3 regions of the Pseudoalteromonas sp. SG44-17 genome follow, and region 3 is predicted to be linked to each of the others. Evidence: predicted binding sites of a transcription regulator. Region 3 holds the regulator's gene; each other region holds the start of a gene.
What was found. The regulator MetJ, encoded in region 3, represses methionine synthesis genes. The targets are predictions, from matches to a motif close to TAGACGTCTAGACGTCTA.
Positions count from the first base shown of each region.

Region 1: metA (homoserine O-succinyltransferase) is a predicted target of MetJ. The motif match lies at 926-943, and genes of this name have one in related genera.
Region 2: metE (5-methyltetrahydropteroyltriglutamate--homocysteine S-methyltransferase) is a predicted target of MetJ. The motif match lies at 1,359-1,376, and genes of this name have one in related genera.

Region 1 is NZ_JACJEV010000003.1:219,349-221,628, forward strand. Features, by position in the region: gene metA (homoserine O-succinyltransferase) at 1-860, opposite strand, end outside; gene H5182_RS22520 (DMT family transporter) at 1,028-1,927, shown strand; gene ettA (energy-dependent translational throttle protein EttA) at 2,021-2,280, shown strand, end outside.
Region 2 is NZ_JACJEV010000017.1:36,092-38,371, forward strand. Features, by position in the region: gene metE (5-methyltetrahydropteroyltriglutamate--homocysteine S-methyltransferase) at 1-1,159, opposite strand, end outside; gene H5182_RS13045 (LysR family transcriptional regulator) at 1,449-2,280, shown strand, end outside.
Region 3 is NZ_JACJEV010000011.1:58,760-61,039, forward strand. Features, by position in the region: gene metB (cystathionine gamma-synthase) at 1-573, opposite strand, end outside; gene metJ (met regulon transcriptional regulator MetJ) at 809-1,129, shown strand; gene H5182_RS10095 (malic enzyme-like NAD(P)-binding protein) at 1,238-2,280, opposite strand, start outside.

The sequences.
Region 1 (2,280 bases), on a different contig from region 3:
TTCGAAAACAGTAAAAAGGCATGGCTTTGCCAAGTTTTCGACGGTTCGTTATCTGGGTTGTTCTCTGGAAAGTAATTTTCAGGCAATGGCGCATCAGGGCCTTTTTCTAAATCGCGCTGATATTCGCCTTTTAAAGTGTCTGCATCATACTCAGGATGCCCGGTAATATACACTTGGCTGCCGGATTTATTTTTTATTAAGTAAGCGCCCACTTGCTCTGAACCTGCCAGCACAACTAAGTCATCACAAGCGTTAATTTTTTCAATATCAATATGACCATAACGCGAGTGCGGCACTACAAAGGTATCGTCAAAACCACGCGTTAAGGCTCCATGTTCAAAGTAACACTTATGGGTAAACACGCCACAGAGCTTATTTTCTTTTAGTTCACGCTTTAGATTATAATGATGAAATAAACCCGCGTGAGCCGCCCAACACGAAAATAATGTTGAGGTTACATGCTGCTCCGCCCAATCTAAAATTACTTTTAGTTCATCCCAGTAGGCTACATCGTCATATTCTAAATGTGCCAATGGTGCGCCGGTAATGAGTAATGCATCGTAATTGTTGTCTTTCACTTCAGAGAAATAACGATAAAAAGTGTCTAAATGCTGCTCTGAATTGCTACTGCTGCGATGAGTGTCTAAACGTAGAAGCTCTACATTCACTTGTAAGGGTGAATTAGCGAGCAAACGAATAAATTGCACCTCGGTTTCTACCTTATTAGGCATTAAGTTTAAAATCGCCAAGCGCATCGGACGGATCTCTTGGGTTTTAGCGCGGCTTTTTGGCATTACGAATACGTTTTCTTGACGTAACTTCGCAATTGCGGGCAATTCATCTTTAACGGTAATAGGCATACTCATCTCCAAGGCATAATTAACCAATGGCTAATTATGAACGGATAGCTGGAAATTTCAACCTCTAGATGTTTAGATGTCCAAATGAATTTATTTTAGCTATTCTTTTGCATTCTAAAAACCGCTCGCCATAATGCGCCTGTTGATTTTATTTTAAGGTGGTAAACGTGATTGATTGGCTAGGCTTAGGAGAACTTTTTGCTATATTAGCAGCTATTGTTTGGGCGCTTTCGACCATTTTATATAAAGGTTTTAGCCATCACTTAACGCCTATGCAGCTAAACATCAGTAAAGGCGTGTTAGCAAGTGCCATGATGTTAGCGACTATTGCGATTACTCAAGACGCTGCACTACCACATCATCTGACAAGCTGGCTTTGGCTAATTGCTGGCGGGGTGATTGGGATTGCGATTGGCGATAGCGCCTATTTTACTGCGCTGCGAAATATTGGCCCTGCTCGCACGTTAGTTATTGAGTCCCTTGCTCCAGCCCTTGTGGGGGTTTTTAATATCCTGCTATTAAATCATTATTTATCGCCATTTGCATGGTGCGGTATTGTACTTACAACCATTGGCGTAGTAATAGCAATCAAGCCTGAAAAAACATTGCCACAGGTTGATCATCAACATTATCGCAAAGGTGTTTTATGTGCCCTTGCAGCTGCTATCTGCCAAGCGCTCGGTATGGTGATGTCTAAAGGCGCACTCAATAATGAGCATATGAGTAGCTTATGGGCGGCATTAATTAGATTAGCAGCAGGTACGATGACTGTGGCCTTAGTTGTTGCAGTATTTAAAAGCAGTGAATTTAAACAAGCACTAACTCTGAGGGGAATTAGCGGCAAACAATGGTTTTTTGCGGCTGTGTTTTTAGGCACTTTCCTTGGTTTATGGCTTCAACTTGGCGCAGTTAAATATACCGATCCAGCCATTGCACAAACGATTTTCGCAACCGCGCCATTAATTGTAATGAGCATTGGTTTTATAAAGCGCGAGCCCGTTACCAATAAAATGTTAATAGGCGGCTTGCTTGCTTTAATCGGTGTAGGAGTATTGCTCGCGAATTAGCACATTGTTATTTGGTTGATTCGTTGACTGTTTCACCTGTGAGCCACTACAATACAACATTGAAATTTTTATTATTATTTGAAGGCTCCTTCCATGGTTTTACCTGATAAGTTTATTTTCTCGATGAGTCGAGTATCTAAGGTTGTGCCACCTAAGCGCACTATCTTAAAAGATATTTCTTTGCATTTTTTCCCGGGCGCAAAAATTGGTGTACTTGGTTTAAACGGTTCTGGTAAATCAACGTTGCTACGTATTATGGCCGGCCTTGATCAAGAGTTTGAAGGTGAGGCATATCCTCAACCGGGCACTAAAATTGGTTACTTACCGCAAGAGCCTATTCTAGATGAAAGCAA
Region 2 (2,280 bases), on a different contig from region 3:
TAGAGGTTAAGCGTGCTTTAATAGGTGCTGAATAAGCAACGAGCTCACTGCTATCATTGCTTTCAAGCGCGGCTTTTAATAATGACAACTCTTGGCCTTTTTGTTTTGCAAATGCAAGCCATGAACAAAGCTCATCATCGAGCTTTTCTTCTTGCTCTAAATCAACCGGTGTATGCAGTAAAGAACAAGATGGAGCAAGCCATAGATTATCACCGCGCTTTAGCGCAATGTCTTTTATGCTATTAAATACAACCTCTAAATCAGTACGCCAAATATTACGGCCATTTACTACGCCTAATGATAAAACTTGATCGGTACTTAATAATATATCTAGTTTTGCAACATCAACATTTGTTGCAACACAATCAAAATGTACGCCATCAACAGGGTAACCTGCAATATCATCAAAGTAGGCAGTGACTGAGTCAAAATAACTAGCAAGTAACAACTTCACGCCTTGACCTGCAAGTGCACGAAAGCTTGTTTTTAATGCCTCTTGATAATCTTCTGTCAGCTCTAAACCTAATATAGGCTCATCAACCTGTACCCATTCAATCCCTTGCTGCGCTAATTTAGCGAACACGTGTTGATAAACAGCTAATAGTTTTTCAAGTAAGCTAAGTTTATCAAACTCCTCACCTGCACATTTTGCTAAGTAAAGATAAGTGACTGGGCCGACCAATACTACTTTTGCATTGTGCCCCAATGCTTGTGCTTGAGTAACTTGCTCGAATAACTCAGTCCAGGTTAGTTGAAACTGCTGATCATGAGTTAGCTCTGGAACTATGTAATGATAATTAGTATTAAACCACTTTGTCATTTCGCTTGCTGCACATGAACAACCGCTTGGTGCGCGACCACGCCCAATACGAAATAATGTATCAAGATCAATGCTACCATCCGCTTTTTGATGACGCTTGGGCACTGCGCCAATCAATAAAGAGGTAGATAACACATGGTCATACCAAGCAAAGTCACCTACCGGTAATAAATCAATCCCAGCATCTGCTTGAAGAGCCCAATTTTCTGCGCGGATCGTCTTACCTTGTTCAAGCAACTGCGCTTGGCTGATTTTACCAGCCCAGTATGATTCTACTGCAAATTTTAGTTCACGCTTTCTACCTATGCGAGGAAAACCTAAGTTATGTAATTGTGCCATGTTGAAATTCCCTTCCAGCTGTTTAGATAGCTAAAACCATAAACCTATACCTGACATCAAACAATTGATGCTCCCTCAGTTTCAACTTGAGGTAAATTCATGGAAATATTTTTTTGCAAACTCAAAAAATATAATGACAACGCTGTCAAATATGATGCTATAGTATATTTGTAAATTTCACGTAAAAAAATGGGATTTATAGCCATCTAGACGTTGATGCATCTTAATTTAAGGCGTATTATGGCTGTAATCTGAGTTAAACTCACCTTTACCATGAGAATTATTAAAGATGATTGATGTAAAACACTTAAAGACCATCGCAACCTTGAAAGAAACCGGTTCCTTGGTAAATACTGCGCGCGAATTATTTTTGACTCAATCCGCTTTGTCTCATCAAATCAAAGATTTAGAAAACAAACTTGATTGCCAACTATTTGAACGTAAAACTCAACCGGTGCGCTTTACCCCACAAGGTATGCTATTACTTGAACTTGCCAGCGAAGTACTCCCGCGTGTTGAAGCAACCAAATGCCGTTTAAAAGAAAGTCTTAATCAACCAATTTCACAATTACGACTTAGTGTTGAATGCCATGCTTGTTTTCATTGGTTATTACCAACAATTAAAGAATTCAATAACTTTTGGCCTGATATCAAAGTTGATTATGAGCGCGGCTTTAGTTATGACGCTATTCCTGATCTGCTCAGTGATGAATTAGATTTAGTACTCACTTCAGACATTCGTGAACCAGATAAACTTGAATACGCACATTTATTTGATTTTAAACTTAAATTAATTGTTGCTCCTGATCATGAACTAGCGAAAAAAGCCTATGTAACGGCACTTGATTTGAAAAACGAGACGATTATTTCGTACCCTATTCCACGAGAGCGTCAGGATATCTTCAAACATTTTATTCAAAATGCACGTTTTGATGGCACCTTGAAAACCGTAGATCAGGGCTTGCTCATTTTTCAGCTTGTCAGTGCCGGAATGGGGGTTGCAGCATTACCGGATTGGTTAGTAACACCATATGAAAGCCAAGGACTCATTAAGTCGATTCCATTAGGCGCACTGGGATTAACCCGTCCAATGTATTTAGCCATGAAAAAGAATATGAAAG
Region 3 (2,280 bases):
AATATCAACACCAAACTCAATTGGGTTTTGCAAAGCAGGTGATAAAAATGTGTTATCGGCACCAACCAACGCACCGCACTGCTTAGCAATCGTGGTGATCGCTTTAATATCGGTTAACCGTAAGATAGGATTACTCGGTGTTTCAATCCAAATTAGCTTTGGTTTTATCTCAAGAATTTTTTGATGATTTTCAGATTTAGTTAAATCTAAAACCACTAACTTTAATAAGCCACGCTTTTCAAGTGAGGTGAATAAGCGGTAACTACCGCCATAGCAATCATGTGGGATCACTAAGGTATCGTCACTGTTTAGCAGCTGAGTAGCTAAATGCACCGCAGCCATGCCCGTTGTAGTGATAATCCCCTTAGCGCCACCTTCAAGCTTAGCGAGCGTTTCAGCGAGTAAATCACGGTTTGGGTTGCCGCTACGGCCATAATCATATTGGCGCTTTTTATCAAAATCAGCAAATGAGTAGGTGGTCGATAAATGAATGGGAGGCACAACCGCGCCGTGATGTTTATCTGCATCAATACCATTGCGTACTGCAATGGTTGCTTTATTCTTTTGACTCATACCGTCACCTACAATTAAATGGATGTTTAGACGTCTAAAAGGTTAGAGGATCAAATTTAATAAGTCAAAGCATTTATGCGGTTTTAGCCGCAAGATTAGAAGTAAAAACATTTAAGCCGCTAGATGGCTAAAAAACAAGTATTTGACTATCTTTTTTAACACGATAGAATTTCGCCATCTTTGCGCTGCAAAAGGTCGCGCAAACAATTAACAACCTGAGGCAACGATACATCCTATGGCTAAATGGAATGGTGAATATATTCACCCATACGCAGAACACGGGAAAAAATCAGAACAAGTTAAAAAGATCACCGTTTCGATCCCGCTAAATGTATTAAAAGTTTTGACTGATGAGCGTACTCGTCGTCAAATTAATAATCTTCGCCATGCAACAAATAGCGAATTACTTTGTGAAGCATTTTTACACGCATTTACTGGCCAACCACTGCCAAACGATGAAGATTTACGTAAAGATAATCCAGAGAAAGTGCCTGAAGAAGTGAAAAAAATCATGCTTGAAATGGGTCTCGAAGTACCTGTACTCAACGAAGATTAAGTTATCATTTGTATATATTCCTGCTTCAGGAATTGGCTACAAAAAACCTCAGTAACGTAAGTTACTGAGGTTTTTATTATTGTGCCATTACCAATTGCAGCTAAGCAGCTACTCCATGTAGTTTTCCGGCATATCAATTTGTGCAACACCAGAATCAATTGCCGCTTGCGCTACTGCTTTGGCAATGCGCGGTAATAAACGCGGATCCATCGGTTTTGGAATAATATACTGCGCACCAAATTCAAGTGTCTCAACACCCGCCGCTTTTAATACTTCCGCTGGTACTGGTTCTTTAGCAATGCTACGAATAGCGTCAACCGCAGCAATTTTCATTTCATCATTAATTTTGCTTGCACGCACATCTAGCGCACCACGGAAAATAAATGGGAAACACAGCACGTTGTTAACTTGGTTTGGATAATCTGAACGACCCGTTGCCATGATTAAATCATCGCGAGCACCATGAGCAAGCACTGGAGAGATTTCTGGATCTGGGTTTGAACAGGCAAACACTACAGGTCGATCAGCCATTAGCTTAAGATCGTCAGGAGAAAGTAAATTTGGGCCAGATACACCAACAAATACATCGGCATCAGCAATAACATCTTGCAGTGTGCGCTTATCTGTATTGTTAGCGAATAACTGTTTGTACTCGTTTAAATCATCACGACGAGTATGAATAACGCCTTTACGATCTAACATGTAAATATGTTCACGCAATGCGCCACACTTGATCAGTAGCTCCATACACGCAACCGCTGCGGCACCGGCTCCTAAACAAACGATAATCGCATCTTCGATTTCTTTGCCTTGTACTTCAAGTGCGTTGATCATACCAGCAGCCGTTACAATCGCGGTACCGTGTTGATCGTCGTGGAACACTGGAATGCTACAACGCTCGATCAATGCTTTTTCTATTTCAAAACACTCTGGCGCTTTAATGTCTTCTAAGTTAATACCGCCAAACGTATCAGCGATGTTAGCAACTGTATTGATGAAATCTTCGGTGGTATTGTGTTTCACCTCAATATCTATCGAATCTAGACCCGCAAAGCGTTTAAATAATAACGCTTTACCTTCCATAACCGGTTTTGAAGCCAATGGACCTAAGTTACCTAAACCTAAAATAGCGGTGCCGTTAGTAATAACCG